3 regions of the Lentisalinibacter sediminis genome follow, and region 3 is predicted to be linked to each of the others. Evidence: riboswitches for the same ligand, from Rfam matches in the RefSeq annotation. Region 3 holds a riboswitch; each other region holds the start of a gene.

Region 1 (7,307 bases), on a different contig from region 3:
GGGTGGGGACGCGGGGCTTGCGCGAGGCGCTGGCGAGGCGCACGAGCTCGCGCAACCGCTGGACGGCCTCGCGCCGGTTCTGCCGCTGGCTGCGGTGTTCCCGGGCCTTGATGACGAGCACGCCCTCGTTGCTGATGCGCTGGTCGCCGAGATCGAGCAGCCGCCGCTTGACGTTGGCCGGAAGCGACGAGGCAGGGATGTCCAGCCGCAGGTGGATGGCGGTGGATTGTTTGTTCACGGCCTGCCCGCCGGCACCGGCGGCGCGCACGGCGCTCATCTCCAGCTCGTCGTCGGGTAGCACGATGTTCTCCGTCAGTCTGACCATGTGGCATCGGACCTCAGAGGTAGGGTGAGAACAGCCAGGCGACGGCGTCGCGGAACCGCACCGGCACCGAGCGGTCGGCGATATCCCGATAGCTCACCGGCCGGGAGCGGGCCCGCGTCACTTCCATGTGTTCGATCATGCTGCGTGCGAAACTCGAATCGAAAATCTCGACGGCCAGCTCGAAGTTCAACCGGAGGCTCCTCGGGTCCACGTTGGCCGTACCTATCTGACAATAGTCATCGTCGATGAGAAAAAGTTTCGTGTGGACGAATGGCCCGGGCTGGTAGTACACGCGCACACCCCACTGCAGCAGTTCCAGCAGCGAGTTGCGGGTGGCCCAGTGCATGTAGATCAGGTTGTTCTTCGCCGGCAGGATGACGCTCACCTCGATGCCGCGTATGGCGGCGGCCTGGAGCAGGGCCACCTGTTCACGGGAGGGCAGGAAGTAGGGCGTCATGAGCCAGACGCTGCGCTTGGCGTCGGCGATGGCGCCCTGCATCACGAGGGCGATGCGGTCCAGGTCTTCGTTGGGACCGTCGGTGATGACCCGGCAGCGCTTTCGTCCCGCTGCCACGGACCAGTCGGCTTCGGGCGTCTCCTCCGGCGGCTCGCCGGTGGCGAACAGCCAGTCGTCCCAGAACGCATCGGCCAGCTGGCGCACCACGGGGCCTTCCAGCCGGAAATGCATATCCACCACCCGGCGGCGGCCGTCCTCGCCGACGACGTGGCGGTCACCGATGTTCATGCCGCCGGTGTAACCCACGCGGCCGTCGACGGCCAGGATCTTGCGGTGGGTCCTGAGATTCAGGTGCAGCGTGGGCGGCAGCAGACGCGGCGGCAGGAAGCGGGCCACCGGCAGTCCGCGACGGGCGAGAAGCTTGCTGATTCGCGGCCACGAGTAGAGCTCGCCGATGCCGTCCACCAGGACCCGGACGGAGACGCCCCGGTCCCGCGCAGCCGTCAGGGCGTCGACGAACCGGCGGCCGGTGAGGTTGTTCTCGAAGATGTAGCTGGAGAGCAGCACCTGGCGTTCGGCCGTGTGGATACTCTCCAGCATGGCGGGATAGGCCTCCTCGCCGTTGTGCAGGGCGCTGACGCTGTTGCCCTCGAGGAGCGGACGCAGGGAGACGACGGCACCGATATGGCCGCGCCCCGGTTCGTGCTCTGCCAGGTCTTCCTGGGTGATGATGTCGCCGCTCTCGTAACCGATGCGGAAATGGCCACCGCGCAGCTTCTTGGCCCGTGTGCGCACCCGGTTGATACCGAACATGTAGTAGCCGAGCGGGCCGAGGAACGGGATCGCCAGACAGACCACCATCCAGCCGAGCGCCGAACGGGGATCGCGCTTGTACAGCAGGGCATGTATCGCTCCGATGACCGCCAGCAGGCCATGGGTTGCGACGGCGAGCCAGCGGAGGAGCAGGTCGGGGAGCTCCATGAGAGCATTCTCGCCCGCCCGGACAACGCGGGCAACGTAGCGGCCGGATTCAGACCACGCCGTAGGCCAGCATGGCCTCCGCGACCTTGCGGAATCCGGCCCGGTTGGCGGCGTCGAGGTAGTCGATGCCACCGTCGTCTTCCATCTCGTGAGTGCACTTGTCGTGAATGTCGCGCATGATTTCCTTCAGGCGCCGGTCCACTTCATTGCGCGGCCAGCTCACCCGGGCCACGTTCTGGGTCTGCTCGAGCCCGCTCACGGCCACGCCCCCCGCATTGGCGGCCTTGCCCGGCGCGAAAAGGACCCGATGCTTGCGGAAGCACTCGATGGCCTCCTCGGTGGAGGGCATGTTCGCTCCTTCCACGACCGCCAGCAGCCCGTGATCCACGAGCGTGGCGGCTGCCTCCGCGTCGATCTCGTTCTGGGTGGCGCAGGGCATGGCGACGTCGCAGGGCACGCCCCAGGGCGCCTCGCCCTCTGTGTAGGCGATCCCGCTGATCCTGCCATCGAGCTCGGCGAGGCGACCCCGCGCGCGGAACTTCAGCTCCTTGATCTCCGCGAGAGCGTCAGCCTCGAGACCGGCCTCGCAGCGGATGTGGCCGTGAGAGTCGCTGAGGGTGACCACTTTCGCCCCTTCCTGGATGGCCTTCTCTGCGGCATAGAGGGCCACGTTCCCGGCGCCGCTGATGGCGATGCGCTTACCCTCGAGGGCTTCGTCGGCGCGCTCCAGCATGTTGCGCAGGAAGTACACTGCGCCGTAGCCGGTGGCCTCCTTGCGCACCGCGCTGCCGCCGTAGGACAGGCCCTTGCCGGTCAGCACCCCCTCGAACTCGTTGGTCAGGCGCATGTACTGACCGAACATGTAGCCGATCTCGCGGCCGCCGACGCCGATATCTCCCGCGGGCACGTCCACGTCCGGACCGATATGACGGAAGAGCTCGGTCATGAAGCTCTGGCAGAACCGCATCACTTCCCGATCGGACTTGCCCTTGGGATTGAAATTGGAGCCGCCCTTGCCGCCGCCCATCGGCAGGCCCGTCAGGCTGTTCTTGAAGGTCTGCTCGAAGCCGAGGAACTTCAGCACGCTCTGGTTCACCGTCTTGTGGAAACGAAGGCCGCCCTTGTAGGGGCCGATCGCGCGGTTGAACTGCACGCGCCAGGCCCGATTCACGTGCACGTTGCCACTGTCGTCTTCCCAGGTGACGCGGAAGACGATGATTCGGTCCGGCTCCGTCATGCGCTCGAGTATGCGCGCCTGGCGGTAGGCGCTATTGGCATGGACCAGCGGCATCACCGAGCGGGCGAGTTCACAGACGGCCTGGATGAATTCGGGCTCGTGGGCGTTGCGCTTCTCCAGCCCCTGCATGAACGCCTTCAGCATCCTCTCCGGTTTAGCACTGTCCATCGTCCGGCCTCCTTCTCCCGGTTGCTTGACGGCTGCGGTCACGCGGTACTATACCAACAGGCATACGGATACGCGGCGGAAGCCGGGACAAGGAGAAGGTTATGAACATGGACAGGAACTGGCCACGAAACGTGCTGGCCGCAGCGGCCATACTGCTGCTCGCAGGCTGTGCCGCCACCGGTCCGCGGGAAGCGAAGCCCACCGATGTCGCCGCCGATGATCCGGAGGCGGTCCGTTGCGTAGTGCTGATGCGCATCGAACGCACAAAGGTCATCGATGACGAGAACATCTTCTTCTACATGAAGGACGGCACGATCTATCGCAATCAGCTGCCGCGCGCGTGCCCGGGACTCGGCCGGGAAGAGCGTTTCATGTACAAGGTGCCCACCGGGCGCCTGTGCGATCTCGACGTCATCACGGTGCTGACCGATTTTGCGGGAGGCCTCAGGCCCGGGGCCGGCTGCGGTCTCGGCAGTTTCCATCCGGTGGACCCGGAAGAGGCCGATGAGCTGATCGAGATCCTGCAGCGGGACGAGTAGGGGGCTTCAGGCCGGCGACTCCGCCGGCGGCGCCTCGTCGTCGTCGGTGAGCCGGAACGGCTGCGGATGCTCCGCGAAGATCCGTTCCATGAGACGGGTTTCCCGGTCCTCGATGGTCTGCAGGAATTCCTCGGCGCCGCCCATGGCCCGGAAGGCCCTGAAGCCGTCTTCCAGGAAGTCGTGCAGCGCACCGAAGCCCGCCAGATGGGCCGGGCCGTGTGACATGCGGATGAGGGTATAGATCATGGGCAGTTTCACGAGGCGCTCCAGGTCCCGGCCGGCCTCGAGGATGAAACCGATCTGGCGCTCGCGGTCCTCCCGGCGGCCGACTGTGCGGTAGGCCTCGGCGTAGCTCTCCTCGTCGATCGCCTTGCCCGCGCCGAGCGCCCGCGTCATCTCGCCGTCGAGTTCCTGGCTCAGCACCTCCAGCTGCACGGCCATCCGCATCGACTCCTGGGCCTGGGCGGGCAGCATGCGCTTCAGGATGGGCGAGGCGCGTTCGAGCTGGGTGTCGCGGGGGAGGTAGTCCTTGTCGGTGTAGAGCTCCTCCAGGAAGAACTCGACGCCGGGGCGATAACGCTCGCGCTCCTGCAGGTCCGCGTAGGTTCGCTCCAGGCGGCCCGCCTGCCAGCGCTGCAGTGCCTGGAGTTCCTCCTGGAGGCCGGGATCGTCGCTGAACTGCGCGCGCAGGCTGCGGTTGCGCACCAGCAGCTCGTCCAGGCTCATCCGGCTGATTTCTTCTCCGCTCATGTCTCCGATATAGCGCCGCCGGCGCCCGGCTCAACCCGCGCGCATTGTCCCGTTTTTACGCGGGTCTTGCCAATGGCGGCGCGACGTCCACGTCAGAACGGCTTGGTCGCGCCCAGAAAGGCCACGGAGGCGATGCCGATCCAGTACACGTAGGCCATGCCGCGGCCGATGGCGAGCTCCGACGCCAGCCGTTGCTCCAGCGCCGGATTCGGCCCCTTCTCGGCGAGCTCGCGGAAGATCGGCACCCAGTGGCGCATGATGAATCGCAGCCCGAGACCGATCACCAGCAGCAGGCTGTAGACAAGCACCTTGGTGGAGTACCAGTCCGCGCGGAAGGGCCAGTCCGTGACAAACGACCAGATAGCGGCCAGGAACAGCGCAGGGATGACGACGTAGCGGATGGCCTCGTCGATCTTGGTGAGCCGCAGCCCCCGGTCCGTATCCCGGTACACGAACGCGGCCCAGGTGAGCGACAGCCACGCGAAGGCGAGGATCCACACGATCCACAGCCAGCCACCGCCGTAGTCGTGCACTCCCAGGTTGAAGCCCATGTGCAGGCCGAGAGGCAGCAGCAGGATGATGCCCGTGCGGGCGAGGATATCGATCCGGTAGGCGGTCTCCATATGCCGCCGGCGCTCGTCCAGTGAAAGTTTCGGATTCGCCACGTTGTAGGACGTCTGGAAGACGCCCCATTCACCGCCCAGCCAGTAGACCATCGCAAGGATGTGTAGCCAGCGCAGGACGGACTCCGGATTGATGTACATCGCTCTCCCCGATTTCTTCTTCCCGGACTCTTGACGGTTACCCACGGCATTTAAGCAGCATCGGGGAGGGCCCGGCATAGTGGCAAACCGAAGGCGCCTGGCCCTGCAACGGCGGGTCAGGCTGCCTCGTTCGGCACGGAAAACGCGCGGCGATTTGACATCATGCCGTGCCGGAACCTGTCGGGCTCTGCCCACGATTGACAGTCTGTCGGCACCGTGCGACGCTCGGCCCTCGTTTGAAAAAGGCACACCGTTCGAAAGGGCGGGTCGCAAAGCCACCGGTCCCCGGCCGTTGCCGGGACAGCGGAGCTGCCAGACGGAAGCGCGATTCGGCGTTCTGCCGCGCGCGCCCATCCGGGCCATCCTCCGCTCATTCCCGCTCCGGGACCGATGACCGGCAACGTGCCGCAGTCCGTTGGCGGGATCCGTCCCGCGGAGGAACGACACCGATGAGAGATGCAGCCAGCCACGACCGGGTCCGCGACTGGATCCACCGCGATGTTCGATCCGGCACGTCACGGCGCGCCGGCCGCCGCACGCCGGTGCTGCCGGTGCTCCAGCCCGAGACGCCCGAGGCGCTGCGCGATCTGCTGCAGACGGGGTCGGGCCTCCCGGCACCGCTCCGTCCGATGGGTGCCGGCAGCGCGTCGACGCCCTGCTCGGCGGCGGAGGGCGGCACGGTCATCGATATGACGGCCCTCGATGGGGTGCTCGAGATCGGTGACGAGCACGTCACCGTGCAGGCCGGACTCCGGTTGCAGCGCCTCGCCGACGAACTGGGGGGCTACGGGCTCGAACTGGCCGGCGGGCATGATCTGATGGGCCGAACGGTCGGCGGGGCAGTGGCCGGCGCCTGCATCGGGCCCGGCACCGGCGCCGGCACCCGTCTGTTCTCCAGCCAGGTCGTCAGCATGAAGGTCGTGACGCCCGAGGGCGGCGAGCTCACCGTCGACGCGTCCCGCCCGCACCTGCTGGACATGTTCCGGCTGAGCTACGGTCTGCTCGGGGTCATCCACGAGGTGACGTTGCGGGTCCGGCCCATGAGCCCCTTCACCATCCGGCGGCGGCGTTGCAGCACGGCCGAGCTGGCCGCCGTCACCGACCGGCTGCTGGGCTCGAGCCTTGGCCTGCGCTTCTACCTGCTGCCGTTCCGCGATCAGGTGTATCTGGAACTCCGCCGCAACGGCGACGAAGACACCCAGGTCAACCGCCTGTTGTGGAAGATCAAGGACTGGGGCGAGAGCACGATTCTGCCGGCGATGACCAACTCCATGTCCTGGATCGTGCCGATCCCGGCGCTGCGCTACGGCATGATCGACCGCATCAACGGTGCGGGGCAGACGCTGTTCAGCGCCCCCGTCCACGCCGGCAGCGCGGCGGTAGAGCAGGGCGGTGACCGTGCAGGGGGGCGGAGCGGCCGGCGGCTCGCGTGTTCCAGCTGGTGTTTCCCCGCGGCCGAGTTCCCGCTGATCGTGCAGGCCTACCGGGAATTCTGTCGGGACTACTACGCCCGTACGCGGTTCCGCTGCGACATGCCCACCGTCGGCTACCGGCTTGCCCAGGACCGCAGCGCGTTGCTCTCGCCCTCGTTCGACGGACCGGTGTTCGTGCTGCGGGCGGTGAGCACGCCCCGTCCGCAATGGCAGGATTTCGTGCTCGAGTTCGCCGATTTCGCCGAGAAATGGAACGGCATCCCGTTCCTGGACCAGACGGACGGACTGTCGACCGCTCAGGTCGCCGCCTCGCTGGGCAGCCGGCTCGAGTTCTTCCGCAAGATGCGCCGGCGGCTCGATCCCGACGGGCGCCTGCTCAATCCCTACCTGGCCCAGTTCTTCCTCTAGAACCGCGGGGGGGGGCTACACGAGAGCGGCGTGCGTCAGCCGTAGGTGCGGTCGAGGTACTCCACGATATCGCCGGACTCCGCCAGCTCGGTGTCCGTGTTCGGATCCACCAGGTAAGGGATGGAGACGCGCCCGGCGCGGGACTTCAGTGCGCGGCGGTTCTCCAGCTCCGGCTGGCCTTCCATGCCCAGTGCGTCGCGAACGACGGGCGGCACCCAGTCGCTCGCCTGCGTCCGGCCCGCCGA
Region 2 (7,307 bases), 120 kb from region 3:
ACGGCTTCAAGGTGAACCTGGAGATCGCCTTCGATCATCCGGTGTTCAAGAAGCACTCCCAGCGGGCCTCCATCGACTTCTCCACGACGTCTTTCCTGCGTGAGGTGAGCCGGGCGCGGACGTTCGGCTTCATGCGCGACATCGAAACGCTGCGGGCGAACAACCTGACCCTCGGTGGCAGCATGGACAATGCCATCGTGCTGGACGACTACCGCATCCTCAATGAGGACGGCCTGCGTTACGACGACGAGTTCGTCAAGCACAAGATCCTGGACGCCATCGGTGACCTGTATCTGCTGGGTCACAGCCTGATCGGCGAATTCAGCGGCTACCGCTCCGGCCACGAGCTGAACAACCTGCTGCTGCGGCGCCTGCTCGAGGACGAGTCGGCGTGGCAGCCGGTCACCTTCGAGGATCGCCGCAAGGCACCGATCTCCTACGCGAGCCCGGTATTCGCCTGAGCGGCTAGCCGTCTTCGCGCCCTGAGTCTTCGTGCTCCGGGCCTTCGCGCTCCGGGCGCACCAGCACGCTCACCGACTCGGCGGTCACGCCGTAGCGCCGTGCCGCGGCCAGCGCCTCGTCGGCGGCGAAACGCAGGCGCGCCGCCCACGCGGACGACTCGGTGACCAGAACCAGCGTGCCATCGTCCCTTCGTGCGGCAGAGACCAAGTGGGCGCGCGCGTCCTCGGAGAGCGCGGCCCGCACGGCCGCGGTGAGCGTCTCCATGGCCCGGGCGCGCTCGACGATGCCCGCGAGCGGGCTGTCGGGACGGGAGAGCAGATTGCCGAGCTTCTTCTCGTTCATGGCTTGCGTGGATGTTAACCGGCTCACAGATTGACCGTGAAGGACCCCTCCGGCGCATGCAATTCCTTGATCTGCCGGTCTTCATTATGCATATTGACGATCTCGATCAGGGCAAACCCGGTGTGAGCCGGGGACGCAAAGCTTCCGGTCCGCGGGTCCCGAGCCCCGGACAGCGGGGTTGCCGGGATGACCATTAGACTGAAGCCGACATTGCTGCACAAGCCGGGCAGTTGCTCCGGAGCCAGCGGGTTCGTCGGTCACAGGTCGGAACAAGAGCGACCAACAATTCCCGGTCGGTGGTGTTATTGGAACGGCTTTTCGGACCGGGATCCGACTCGTAATCGGGACTGCAATCGATGAATCTCGTCATATTCAGCCGCCGCCGTACGGGCGTTCGCCAGATCGACCTCGGCGCGCCGCTCACCCTCGCCATCGCCGGCACTATCGTCGGTGTATTCGCGGCAGCGGTCTTCGGTAGCGGATACTTCTTCGCGCGCCAGCACGGCACCCAGGCGGATACGGCCGAACTCCGCGCCATGTCCGAGCAACTGGACGGGCAGCGGCGCGAGATCGAGGCGGCCCGGCGCGAGACGGAAGAAACACTGGATGCGTTGGCGATCCGGCTCGGCCAGATGAACGCCCACGTTATCCGGCTGGACGCGCTCGGGCGGCGTCTTACCGAGATGGCCGAGCTGCAGGACGGCGAATTCGACTTCGAGTCCCCGCCCGCCATCGGCGGCCCGGAGGAGCCGGAAGAATTCGGCAGCGGCGGCGTCGCCGACATCCTGACGTCGCTGGACGGGCTCTCCCAGCAGTTGAGCGATCGGGAAAAGCAGCTCGGTGTACTTGAAAGTGTGCTCCTGACCCGCAATCTCAACGAGCAGATCAGGCCGGAAGGGCGGCCGGTGAAGTCCGGCTGGCTGTCGTCCTACTACGGGCGGCGCACGGACCCGTTCACCGGCAAGCAGGCATGGCACAAGGGCGTGGATTTCGCCGGCAAGGCCGGCGCGGAGATCGTCGCCGTCGGCGCCGGCGTGGTCACCTACTCGGGCAAGCGCTATGGCTATGGCCAGATGGTGGAGATCGACCACGGCGACGGCTACGTGACGCGCTACGCGCACAACGCCGAGAACTTCGTGAATGTGGGTGATGAAGTCAGGAAAGGACAGATTATTGCGCACATGGGAGCGACCGGTCGGGCGACCGGGCCCAACCTGCATTTCGAAGTCATCTACGAGGGCAAGTCGGTCAACCCGCTCAAATACATTCGCGCCAGCGGCAGCTGAGCCCCCGACGCCCGCCCTTTTTAGACGCAGCGCACCCGCTGCCCTTAGAATAACCGTTTTAAGGATAGCCCTTTTCGGGCGAACCCCAATCGAGCGCCGACGCCGCGACGGCCGACGGCGCTCTTTCGCGTATCAGAGCGCGTTTCAGGACGGATAACCCAGTGGCATTTCTCACAAAGATATTCGGCAGTCGCAACGAGCGTCTGGTCAAATCGTATTCGAAGCTCGTCAAGGCCATCAACGCGCTGGAAGACGAGTACCGCAACAAGAGCGACGAGGAACTCGCGGCCATGACGCCGGCGTTGCGCGAGCGTCTCGCCAACGGCGACAAGCTGGACAGCCTCATCCCCGAGGCCTTCGCCGCCGTGCGCGAGGCGGCCGATCGCACGGTGGGCATGCGCCACTTCGACGTGCAGCTGATCGGCGGGCTGGTGCTGCACGAGGGCAAGATCGCGGAGATGAAAACCGGCGAGGGCAAGACGCTGGTCGCGACCCTGCCGGCCTATCTCAACGCGCTCACCGGCGAAGGGGTGCACATCGTTACGGTGAACGAGTACCTGGCCAGTCGTGACGCGGCCTGGATGGGCCCCGTGTACAACTTCCTCGGGCTCGAGGTGGGCGTGATCCGCAGCGGTCAGTCGCCGGCGGAGAAGCGCGAGGCCTACGGCGCGGACATCACCTACGCCACCAACAACGAACTCGGCTTCGACTACCTGCGTGACAATCTGGCGTTCTCCACCGAGGACCGGGCCCAGCGCAAGCTCGCCTACGGCATCGTCGACGAGGTGGACTCCATCCTCATCGACGAGGCGCGCACGCCGCTGATCATCTCCGGCCCCTCCGAGGAGCGCACCGAACTCTACGAGAAGATCAACAAGCTCGTGCCCAAGCTCGTCAAGCAGGAGGAGGAAGAAGGCCCGGGCGACTACATGCCGGACGAGAAGACGAAGCAGGTCTATCTCACCGAGGACGGCCATCAGCACGTCGAGGAGCTGATGACGAAGGCAGGGCTGATACAGCCCGGCGAGAGTCTCTACGACGCCGGCAACATCAAGCTCATGCATCACCTGATGGCGGCGCTGCGCGCGCATGCCATGTATCAGCGCGACGTCGACTACATCGTCAAGGACGGCGAGATCGTCATCGTCGACGAGTTCACCGGCCGCACCATGCCGGGCCGGCGCTGGTCCGACGGTCTGCACCAGGCGGTGGAGGCCAAGGAAGGAGTGCGGGTGAAGGAAGAGAACCAGACCATCGCGTCGATCACCTTCCAGAACTTCTTCCGCATGTACCAGAAGCTTGCCGGCATGACGGGTACGGCGGACACCGAGGCCTTCGAGTTCCAGTCCATCTACGGCCTCGAGGTGGTGGTGATTCCCACCCATCGGCCAATGGTCCGCGCGGATCATCCGGACCTCGTGTTCCTGAATCAGAGCGATAAGTTCGAGGCCATCATCGAGGACATCGTCGACTGCCGGGAGCGAGGCCAGCCGGTGCTGGTGGGCACCACCTCCATCGAGAACTCCGAGCTCCTGTCCGGCCTGCTGAAGAAGAAGCAGATCCCGCACCAGGTGCTGAACGCGAAGCAGCACGAGCGCGAGGCGAAGGTGGTGGAGGACGCCGGCCGTCCCGGCACCATTACCATCGCCACCAACATGGCCGGCCGCGGCACGGACATCGTGCTGGGCGGCAACAGGGATGCCGAACTCGCCGAACTCGGCGAGGACGTCACTGACGAGCAGCGCCAGGCCGTGGTCGCGGAGTGGCAGAAGCGGCACGACCAGGTACTGGAGGCCGGCGGTCTGCACATCGTCGGCACCGAGCGTCACGAGTCCCGGCGCATCGACAACCAGCTGCGCGGCCGCTCCGGCCGTCAGGGTGATCCGGGTTCCAGCCGCTTCTACCTGTCCATGGAAGACAGCCTCATGCGCATCTTCGGCGATCCCAACCGCACGAAGAGCCTGCTGCAGCGGGTGGGCATGCGCGACGGCGAGGCCATCGAGAGCGGGCTGCTGTCACGCCAGATCGAGAAGGCCCAGCGCAAGGTGGAGGCCCACAACTTCGATATCCGCAAATCGCTGCTCGAGTACGACGACGTCGCCAACGACCAGCGCAAGGTGGTCTACCACCAGCGCTCGGAACTCATGGAGGCCGACGACGTCGCCGAGTCCGTGGAGAACATCCGCGACGAGGTGGTGGAGACGGCGGTGCAGGAGTTCATCCCGCGGGGCAGCGTCGAGGAGCAGTGGGATCCGGAAGGCCTGCAGCAGGCGCTGCGCGCCGACTTCGGGCTCGACCTGCCCGTCGTCCAGTGGCTGGAGAAAGAGAAGACCCTGAACGCGGACCAGCTCTGCGACCGCATCGTCGAGTCCGCGAAAGACTACTACGAGCAAAAGGTCGGCGAGATCGGCGAGTCCATCATGCGGGGCTTCGAGAAGCAGGTCATGCTCTCCCAGCTGGACCTGCACTGGAAGGAGCACCTGGCGGCCATGGATTACCTCCGTCAGGGCATCCACCTGCGGGGCTACGCCCAGAAGAACCCGAAGCAGGAGTACAAGCGCGAGGCCTTCGAGATGTTCGGGCAGATGCTCGAGCAGGTGAAGCACGACACCATCAGCATCCTGATGCGGGTGCGGTTGCGCAGCCAGGAAGAGGTGGAGCGCATGGAGGCCGAGCAGCGGGCCAAGAAGGCCATGGAGTTCCAGCACGCGCAGGCGTCGGCACTGGCGTCCGGCGGGACGGCGGCGACGGCGTCTGCCGCGGCCGCCGAGGCAGTGGCGGGCGGCGGAGGAGGCGGCGCATCGGCCGAGCCGGTGCAGACATTCGTGCGCGAGGGCCGCAAGATCGGGCGCAACGAGCCCTGTCCCTGCGGCAGCGGGAAGAAATACAAGCAGTGCCACGGCCGGCTGTCGTGACCGACGCGCCCCGTCCCCGCCTGCAGGTGGTGGCGGGGATCCTCCGCGACGGCGACAGCCGCATCCTGATCAGCCGGCGTCAGCCCGGCAAGCACGGCGCCGGCCGCTGGGAATTCCCCGGCGGCAAGATCGCGCCCGGCGAGGAACCGCTGGCCGCCCTGCGGCGGGAGCTGGCGGAGGAGATCGGCATCGAGGTGCTGGGAGCCCGTCGCTTCATGGCGCTGGAGCACGACTACCCCGAACGCAGCGTGGCGCTGGACTTCCATCTGGTGACCGGCTGGCGCGGCCGCGTGCAGGCACTCGAACGGCAGGAACTCGCCTGGGCGAGCGCAGCGGAACTGTTCGACTACGACATGCTGGAGGCCGATGCGCCGGTTCTGGAGGCGCTGCTGCGGGACCGGGTCGGCTAGAGCGTCTTCAGCAGATGCTCAGGCGGAAGGCTACGTCGCCGCCGGTCTGTACCGCGCGGGAGTCGATGTCCGACCACTCCATGAAGCGGACGGTGAAGCGGTGGGGGCTGCCGCTGATCTCCGGAAACAGCGGGCTGCCCGGCGGCAGCGACACGCGCAGCAGGCGGCAGGCATTGTCCTTCGCGATGGTGTCCTGATACATGCCGCCCGTCGCGGTGCGCGCCTGCGGGATGGCGCTCTCGCGGATCAGCCACATCAGCTCCAGCACGGCATCGCAGACCGGGCGGATCACCTTCAGCCAGCTCTCGAGGTTCTCCATGCGCCGTTCCCAGGGCTGGCGCAGCCAGTGGCTGTAATCGGGCAGGTCGAACTCGCAGGTGCCGCCGGGAATGGCACTGCGGTGCTTGATAGAACTCAGGAACTCACATTCCTTCAGCGGCTGCAGGAAGTGCGGGCCGGTGTGGCTGACCTCGCCGCGGGCCTGCTCCAGGTTGCCCAGCAGCGTGCGCAGACGCCCCATGTCCACCCCGGGCTGGCTGCGGTAGCCCTCCAGCGTCGCCAGCTGGCGCTCCAGCTCCTTCATCACCTCGCTGCGGACGTCGCCGCGGGTGAGGATGGAAGTGATCTCCAGCAGGCTCGAGATGGCGGCGCGGGTGCCCCAGTCGGACTCGGTCTCGCAGTGGTATAGCGTCTGCTGGTAGAGGAACTCCAGCCGCAGGAATGTCCGCATGCGCTCGCTCAGCGGCTGCTCGTACTCCACGGGCGCCGTGGCGGTTTCGGGTGCGGTATCTTCTCTGGCAGCTTGCGGCATCCCGCTATTCTGCGTCAGCGGACGCGGCCAGAGCAAATGTCCTGTCAGGACAGGCTATTGTGCGACGACAGTGCCGCCTCTGATGTCGCCTATGGTGTCGCCGAATCGCGACGGTCAGTCTTCGTCCTCGCGGGCCGCTCGCGCCAGAGCCAGGTAGCGGTTGTGCAGGTGCTCCACCTGGCGCCGGGTGTCTTCCAGCGAGCCGGTGTTGTCCACCACATCGTCGGCCGCATCCAGCCGCGTCTCCCGGTCGGTCTGGGAACGCATCATTGCATCGGCGGTCTCGGCCGACTCGCCGTCCCGCTCCATCAGCCGCTGGCGCTGCACCTCCGGCGGGCAGTCCACGACCAGCACCCGGTCCACCAGTGCGCCGAAACCCGATTCCACCAGCAACGGCACCACGATGACCTGATACGGGCCGCCGGCGTTGTGCATGCGCCGCAGCGTCTCGTCCCGGATGCGCGGATGGGTGATCGCCTCCAGGCGCTGGCGGACACCGTCCTCGGCGAAGACGCGCTCGCGCAGCGCGCGGCGGTCCAGGCTGCCGTCGGCGTCCAGTACGTCCTCGCCGAACTCTTCGACGATCTCGGCCAGCGCCGGGCGGCCCGGCTGCACCACTTCCCGGGCGATGCGGTCCGTGTCGATGACCGGTGCGCCCAGCTTCGCGAACATGTCGGAGACGGCCGTCTTGCCGCTGGCGATGCCGCCGGTCAGGCCGATGTGCAGAATGTCGTCTGCGGCCGGATGTCGGGTCATGCTCTGTTCAGCCCTGCCACATACCGAGGTAGGCGTCGATGATCTCGCGCCCATACAGTAGCGCGATCCAGCCCGCGGCCGCCAGATAGGGACCGAAGGGAATCGGCACGTCCCGGCCGCGGCGGGTGAAGACCATGAGCGCGATACCGACTACCGCGCCGACGGCGGCGGAGAGCAGGATGATCAGCGGCAGCATCTGCCAGCCGAGCCAGGCGCCGAGCGCGGCCAGCAGCTTGAAGTCGCCGTAGCCCATCCCCTCCTTGCCGGTCGCGAGGCGGAACAGGTGATACACGGACCACAGTGAGAGGTAGCCGGCGGCGGCGCC
Region 3 (7,307 bases):
GTTATGGCCGCCAGCTACCTTCGTCACCAGGCGCGAGTCGGCCGGCGAGGTCAGGTCGACGATGGTGTTGGCCTCCTCGTAGGCCAGATTGACGTCGTCCGTGCGCGCGAATGTGGGCGTCTGGCCGCCGGTGCCGTGGCAGGCGCCGCAGCGGTTGTCCGTGCGCACGTTGTCCCACACCTCGATCTTGAACGACTGCACGTCGTCGGTGGCGGGCGCCGGGCCCGTGTAGTCCGGTGACGGCGCGACGCTCGTTACCGGATTCTCCTCGACGTCGGCACCGCTGGAGCAGCCGGCCAGTGCGGCGGCCGCCGTCAGGGCGACGACGAGGTGAGCGCGGGCGGGCAGAGAGATCATATTGTTCCTATCCATGATTGCCGAACTCCTCATTCGCCCATGCAGTGCACGGCGGTCTCGGCGAACACCGTCTTCATGCGGTACTGGTCGGCGCGGAATACGCCGGTGATCCTGTCCAGAGCGGCCCGATCGGCTGCGTCCTGGGGCTGGCGGAAGCACACGGCCTCGAACACCTTCTTCACCTGACATTCGGCGAAGACGTCGCTCGCGCCGAACTCCCGGCCCAGTGACTTGGCGCCGTTGCCGCTGCCCGGCAGCGACGGATCCCAGCCGAGCCCGGCGTTGCGCCCCTGGCGCCAGTAGTTGTCCCAGCGGTCGTCGGGGGTGCGGAAGCCGAACGGGAAGTTGGCGTCGTTATTGAAGTACTTGGGATGCACCTGGCCCTCGGTGTACTCGATGCGGCCGGTGTCCGGGTTGAAGTTGTAGTAGGCATAGGCCTGCGCCAGCGGATCCATGCCCGCGTGGCACTCCACGCAGTTGTTCAGAAAGACGCGGCTGTCGCCGCCCGGGCTGCGCGAGACGTCCTGGCGGATGCGGTCCGGCGAGCGCGAGCCGTCCTTCACCTGCTCCAGGTCGTTGCACATGTGATTCATCAGCGTGAAACGGAACATCGCCCGGTTGGTGCCGGCGATGAAGAAGGCCTCGGCGGCGGCGCGGCTGGTGACCACGCCGGCGGTGGCGGAGGCCGGCAGGTCGGTCACCGCGGACTGGCTGGTCTGTACCAGCGCGGTCTTCAGGTCGATGCCCTGTTGCTCCATGGCCTCGTAATGAGCGTTGTCGGACATGGAGTAGGGGGGCAGCCCGAGACCGCTGTCGCCGACGTAGAGAATGTCGGCGGAGAGCACGGTATTGAACGGCACGTCGTCGCGGATCATGCCGATGACCGTGGCGGTGTAGTCGTTCAGCGGCGCGAACACCGTCTGGTCCCGGTTAGTCCAGGGCGTCACGAAGTTCTTCAGCGTCACGTTATAGAAGGCGCTGTTCTCCATGGCCGTCTCCGCAGCCGCGATGGGGTTGCCGGCGAGAATGTCGGCTTCCATGCCGGCCAGCACCTGCTCGGTGGGCGGTACGCCGGCGAGACGGTCGTGCAGCCGCTTGGCCTGTTCCCGCGGACCCGCTTCGGCCGTGGCAGCCAGCGCGAGCGCAAGGCAGGCGATGGCAAGGAGGGCGCGGCGCGGAAGCGCGTGCGCGAACTGCTTCTGTACGTTCATGGGTGCGTTCATGACGATCCTGCTCATACGTTTCCGTCTTCCCTTCCTGCCAGGGGGCGAAGACCGTCGGGAGCGGAGGACGTCCCTGCGGGATCATCCCTGCTGATCGTCAGCTGTCGCTCCTGGCAGCTTCGCCGTCCTGGACGTGAATCCGTAGACCGCTGGCTTTGCGTCCCCGCCTTTCGCCGGGTTTGCCCTTTTCAGAAGCCCTGCGTGCGCGTCGCGCTATTCGAAGCGTCCGATGCTCGCAGATCGCCGACAGGGCCACCGTGACTCCATTCACAAGTCCCGCAGTCCTTCGGGACTCCGGTCACGTGTGCTCCCCCGCGGCCGGCTACTGTCGCGAAGAGGGGTTGCAAGCGGCGTGCCAGTTCGCGGCGCAATTCACGACAAAGTGCTTTATCCATACGAAACAGGGTTTTGCGCATGCTTCGGGAAGCGGCTCCCGGCCGACATATGTCAACCGCTTGTCGGCGGAAATCGACACTTCGGCGACGTCCGGAGGGCAACTGCTTGATTAGAAGCGCGTTTCGGCTTGTCGCCGAACGACGACAGGGCGCGTCCGTGTGACAGGGCCTGTGTCACCTCGCGGCAGTCGTTGCACGGGTGCCGGCGTGCTTTCGCTGTCGCCGAAATTCCACATTACGCGCGTGCCGAAGGCGTCCCTATACTCCGCCGCTCGTCAAGTATCAGGACGCGCGCGCAACGATCTCCATGGATTTGTGATCTTGTTAACAGAATGCAGTGAGGCCCCTGTCCACCATTGGTCACGGCCGGCCGCGAGTCTTCGGGCCGCGTGTCGGAAGACCGGCGGTGCAGGGCGCCTGCAGCATTCCCGCAGTGATCGCAGGAGTGCATCGCGTGACGGCTGCAGGAAAGAGGATGTCCCATGAACAGCACGACGCAGACAGATGATCGCAGAGCGCCGGCCAAGGCGGCTCTCGTCGCCGTCGCCTGCACGGTGGTGGCCGCCGCGGGTTGCGGTGGCGGCGGCAGCGGTGAAGGCCGTATCGGCTTCGGCAGCGGGCAGGATCCCGACCCTGTCGTGCTCGACTTCCCCATCGCCTACGTGAAGCGGCCGGTCCCGGTCGACGACAACGGCGACCCGACCGACTTCGACGTGCGCGAACCGGTGACCTTCGATATCGGTGCCGATCTCTACGTGCGCGACCGGGCCTCGCCCAGCACCGCCGACGTCAACGTTACCGGAGAGATCACCGAAGGCCTGGGCGACATCCGCGACCTGGAAGTATCGCGCGACGGCACGCGGGTGCTGTTCGCGATGCGTGCGCAGTTCATCGAGGGCGCCGACGAGGAGGACCAGCCGACCTGGAACGTCTGGGAGTACGACATACCCGGCGACACGCTGCGGCGTATCATCACCTCGGACATCGTCGCGGAGTCCGGCCACGACCTCGCCCCCGCCTACCTGCCGGACGGGCGCATCGTTTTCTCGTCCACGCGCCAGCGCCAGTCCGGCGCCGTGCTGCTGGACGAGGGCAAGCCCCAGTTCGCGGCACTCGACGAGGACCGAAACGTACCCGCGCTGGTGCTGCACGTCATGAACGAAGACGGCACCGATATCCGACAGGTGAGTTTCAACCAGAGCCACGACCTCGATCCCGCCGTGCTCTCCAACGGCCAGGTAGTGTTCAGCCGCTGGGACAACGCGCCGGGCAATGACGGCATCCATCTCTACCGCATGAATCCGGACGGAGCCGCGCTGGAGCTGCTGTACGGCGCCAACAGCCACGATACCGGCAGCGGCGGCGAGTCCGTGCAGTTTCTGCGTCCCCGCGAGCTGCCGAACGGCAACGTCATGGCCCTGCTGCGCCCCTTCGACGGTGCCGGGGGCGGCGGCGACATCATAGAGATCGACGTCGCCAACTACATCGAGAACACCCAGCCGAACCGAGACAACATCGGCGTGCTGTCCGGCCCGGCGCAGGCGGCGGCCACCATCAACGAGGTGCTGATCGACGACGACGCCCCCTCACCGGGCGGCCGCTACAATTCCGTATTCCCGCTGCGCGACGGCACCCAGCGCCTGCTGGTGAGCTGGAGCCAGTGCCGCCTGCAGGATCCTGTCGATCTCAGGATCGTGCCGTGCACCGACGACAACCTGGTGGACCCGGCACTCGTCGAGGCGCCGCCGCTGTACGGCATCTGGATCTACGACCGCAGCGGGGACACCCAGCAGCCGGTCGTCGCCCCCGAAGAGGGTTTCATGTACACGGACATCGTCGCCGCCGAGCCGGGCACCGGCACGCCGCCGGTGATCTTCGACGACTCCGAGCCCTTCACCCTGGATCCGGACATCGCGGCCGAGGGTGCGGCGGTGATCCACATCCGCAGCGTCTACGACGTCGCCGGCCAGGACGCCTCCGGGGCGGGCATCGACGTGCTCGCCGACCCGGCGCAGACGACCGCGAGCGAGCGGCCAGCGCGCTTCCTGCGCGTGGTGAAGGCCGTCTCCATTCCGGACGAGGACGTGCGTGACTTCGACAACAGTGCCTTCGGCGTCTCCGCCGCCCAGGGCATGCGCGAGATTGTCGGTTACGCCGAGGTGGAGCCGGACGGCTCGGTGATGATCAAGGTGCCGGCCAACGTGGCCTTCGGCGTCAGCATCGTGGACGGTCAGGGCCGGCGCATCGGACCGCGGCACAACAACTGGCTGCAGCTGCGGCCCGGCCAGCTGATGGAATGTGCCGGCTGTCACGACCCGTCCAGTGGTGAGTCCCACGGCCGCGCGGACGCGTACCCCGTGCTGAACGAAGGCGCCGAGGTGACCGGGCAGCCGTTCCCCAACACCGATCCGGCACTGTTCGCCGACGTGGGCGAGACAATGGCCGAAGTGCGGGCGCGCAGCAGCTGCGCCACCGATTGCGCCGCCATCGAGCCGTCCCTAGATATCGTCTACGAGGACGTCTGGACCGACGAGGTCGCGGCCGGCCGGGCGAAGGACGAGGCGTTCGCCTGGCGCTACGGCCCCACCGTGATACCCGGCGAGTCCGGTCTGGAGACCCTGGCGCCGACCACGCCCGACTGCATCGGCGACTGGAGCGCGACCTGCCGCGCGGTGATCAACTACGAGGCGCACATCCATCCGCTGTGGTCGAAGCCGCGGATAGTGGATGTGGACGAGGACGGCATCCCGGAGGCCGACAACACCTGCATCACCTGTCACACCCGCACGGACGCGATGGGGCAGCTGAAGGTGCCGGACGGCCAGCTCGAGCTGACCGACGGTGCTTCACCGGACGAGCCGGATCACTTCAACGCGTATCGCGAGCTGCTGGCCGCGGACAACGAGCAGATCCTCGACATGGGCGCGCTGGTGGACCGACTGGTCGAAGTGGGCATCGACCCCGAGACCGGCGATCCCATCCTCGAGCCGGTAACGGTTCCGGCGAGCATGCGCACCGCCGGCGCCAATGCCTCCGGGCGCTTCTTCGACCGCTTTGCCGCCGGCGGCAGCCACGCCGGCTGGCTCACGCCTGCCGAGCTGAAGCTGCTGTCGGAGTGGCTGGACGTCGGCGCCCAGTATTACAACAACCCGTTCGACGCGCCGGAAAACTGATGCCATGAGACCGCTGGCGGTACTGCTCTCGATGCTCCTCTGCTGCGCGCTCGCGACGGGCGCGCAGGCGGAGGAGCTTTACCGTCAGGTCACCGTGGCCGAGCCCTTTCTGGAGATGCACACCGGGCCGGGGCGGGGCTATCCCGTGTTCAACGTGGTCGAGCGCGGCGATGCCGTGGAACTGCTGAAGCGGCGCACCGAATGGTTCAAGGTGCGCGATGCACGCGGTCGCGAGGGCTGGGTGCACGAGCGCGAGATGCTGATGACGCTGGACGAGGCGGGTACGCCGGCCGAGTTCGAGACCACGGGCCGGGAGGAATACCTGGTGCGGCGCTGGGAGTCCGGCGGGCTCACCGGTGACTTCGGTGGTGCCAACGTCATCAGCGGCTATCTCGGCTACTCGTTCACGCCGAACCTGTCGCTGGAGCTGTGGGGCACCCAGTTGCTCGGCAATTTCTCCGACGGCTGGATGGCCAACGTGAGCATCGTGCACCAGACCTGGCCGCACTGGCGGGTTTCGCCGTTTTTCACCCTCGGCACCGGCGTGCTGCGCATCGAGCCGGTGGCCACCCTGGTGCAGCCGATCGACCGTACCGACCAGACTGCCCACGTGGGCGCCGGCGTACGGGCCTGGGTGACGAGACGCTTTATTTTTCGCGCCGAATACAAAAGTTATGTCGTATTCACCAGCCGCGACGAGAATGAGGAAATCGAAGAATGGAAAGTCGGATTCGGGTTCTTTTTCTGACCCTGCTCGCGTTCGCGCTGACTGGCTGCGGTAGCCTGCCGTTCATCGGCGGTGACGGGCCCGGCGATGCCGTGGCCGAGGTGCCGGAGCAGGTGATCGACCCCGAGGTGGAGCGCCGCGACGTCGAACCGCCGAAGATCGACAGCGAGAATTTCGAGATAGGCGCCTACACCGGACTCATGAGTGTCGAGGACTTCGGCGTGAACCCGGTCTACGGGGTGCGCCTGGCCTATCACATCACCGAGGGCCTGTTCGTCGAGGCCGCCTACGGCCGTACCGACACCGAGGAGACCAGTTTCGAGCGTCTCAGCGGCGCGGCGGAGATTCTGACCGACGATGAGCGCGAGTTCACATACTACAACGCATCGATCGGGTACAACGTGCTACCGGGCGAAGCTTTCGTCGGCCGCAACCTGGCCTTCTCCCAGGCGCTGTATCTCATCGCCGGGATAGGCAGCACGGAGTTCGCGGGCGACGACCGCTTCACGGTGAATTTCGGTTTCGGCTACCGGTTGCTGCTGAACGACATGATCGCGCTGCACGCCGACGTCCGTGACCACCTGTTCGACATCGACATCCTCGGCGAGGAAAAGACCGCCCACAACATCGAGGGGCATATCGGTTTCACGATCTTCTTCTGATGCAGGGGAGGGAGGCAAGAACGATGAAAAAGACACTGATCCGCATGGCGGCGGCCTGCGCGTTACTCGTGGCGAGCGCCGGTTGCTCCAGTATCGAGCCCTGGGTGAAGCCCTACGAGCGCGACCATCTGGCCGATCCGATCATGGCGCTGGACATGCATCCGGTGGCCAGTGCCTACGAGATGCACGTCTGGGATGCCCGCGAGGGCGCCCGTGGCGGCACGGGCGGCGCCGGCGGCGGCTGCGGCTGTAACTGAGCACCGCATCATGATGATCGCCCGCCACCTCGCAAGCTTGCTCGTGCTGCTCGCACTGCTGCCGGGCGCGGTGCTTGCCACCGTGCTGCCGGAGGACCGGGCGGACGTGCTCTACCACCGCTACGAGGGCGGCGGCGTCACCATCGACGGTCCGTCGGTGCTGCTGCGCAAGCAGGTCGGCAAGAGCTTGTCGCTCTCGGCCAACTATTACCTCGACATGGTCTCCAGCGCCTCCATCGACGTGGTGACCACGGCGAGCCCCTACACCGAGGAGCGCAAGCAGGGCTCCCTGGGCGTGACCTACCTGTACGGCAACACGCTGATGAACGTGGGCTACACGCGCAGCGACGAGAGCGACTATGCCGCCAACAGCCTGAACTTCAGCGTGAGCCAGGACCTGTTCGGGCAGATGACCACGGTGACGCTCGGCTACGCTCTCGGCTGGGACGAGGTGGGCAAGTCCAACGATCCGGAGTTCCGCCGCGAGGTCGACCGCCAGCAGTACAGCCTGGC

The links. A riboswitch is a leader RNA that binds a small molecule or an ion and turns the genes downstream of it on or off. The one in region 3 is predicted to bind cyclic di-GMP.
Region 1: another riboswitch for cyclic di-GMP. It lies ahead of ACJMKX_RS02020 (FAD-binding protein); the one in region 3 lies ahead of ACJMKX_RS15595 (hypothetical protein).
Region 2: another riboswitch for cyclic di-GMP. It lies ahead of ACJMKX_RS16135 (M23 family metallopeptidase); the one in region 3 lies ahead of ACJMKX_RS15595 (hypothetical protein).

Annotation. Positions count from the first base shown of each region.
Region 1 covers NZ_JAPDRF010000001.1:408,130-415,436, forward strand. Annotated here, with positions in the region: gene arfB (alternative ribosome rescue aminoacyl-tRNA hydrolase ArfB) at 1-325, opposite strand, end outside; gene ACJMKX_RS01995 (phospholipase D-like domain-containing protein) at 339-1,763, opposite strand; gene gdhA (NADP-specific glutamate dehydrogenase) at 1,813-3,168, opposite strand; gene ACJMKX_RS02005 (DUF6491 family protein) at 3,270-3,707, shown strand; gene ACJMKX_RS02010 (FFLEELY motif protein) at 3,714-4,457, opposite strand; gene ACJMKX_RS02015 (hypothetical protein) at 4,550-5,221, opposite strand; cyclic di-GMP riboswitch class I at 5,456-5,538, shown strand; gene ACJMKX_RS02020 (FAD-binding protein) at 5,671-7,062, shown strand; gene ACJMKX_RS02025 (glutathione S-transferase N-terminal domain-containing protein) at 7,098-7,307, opposite strand, start outside.
Region 2 covers NZ_JAPDRF010000007.1:247,133-254,439, forward strand. Annotated here, with positions in the region: gene lpxC (UDP-3-O-acyl-N-acetylglucosamine deacetylase) at 1-461, shown strand, start outside; gene ACJMKX_RS16130 (DciA family protein) at 466-804, opposite strand; cyclic di-GMP riboswitch class I at 905-990, shown strand; gene ACJMKX_RS16135 (M23 family metallopeptidase) at 1,161-2,090, shown strand; gene secA (preprotein translocase subunit SecA) at 2,252-5,005, shown strand; gene mutT (8-oxo-dGTP diphosphatase MutT) at 4,984-5,415, shown strand; gene zapD (cell division protein ZapD) at 5,423-6,226, opposite strand; gene coaE (dephospho-CoA kinase) at 6,341-6,982, opposite strand; gene ACJMKX_RS16160 (prepilin peptidase) at 6,990-7,307, opposite strand, start outside.
Region 3 covers NZ_JAPDRF010000007.1:127,202-134,508, forward strand. Annotated here, with positions in the region: gene ACJMKX_RS15590 (LamG domain-containing protein) at 1-372, opposite strand, end outside; gene ACJMKX_RS15595 (hypothetical protein) at 387-1,595, opposite strand; cyclic di-GMP riboswitch class I at 1,690-1,774, opposite strand; gene ACJMKX_RS15600 (HzsA-related protein) at 2,458-5,148, shown strand; gene ACJMKX_RS15605 (SH3 domain-containing protein) at 5,153-5,896, shown strand; gene ACJMKX_RS15610 (outer membrane beta-barrel domain-containing protein) at 5,866-6,537, shown strand; gene ACJMKX_RS15615 (DUF4266 domain-containing protein) at 6,561-6,794, shown strand; gene ACJMKX_RS15620 (DUF3570 domain-containing protein) at 6,805-7,307, shown strand, end outside.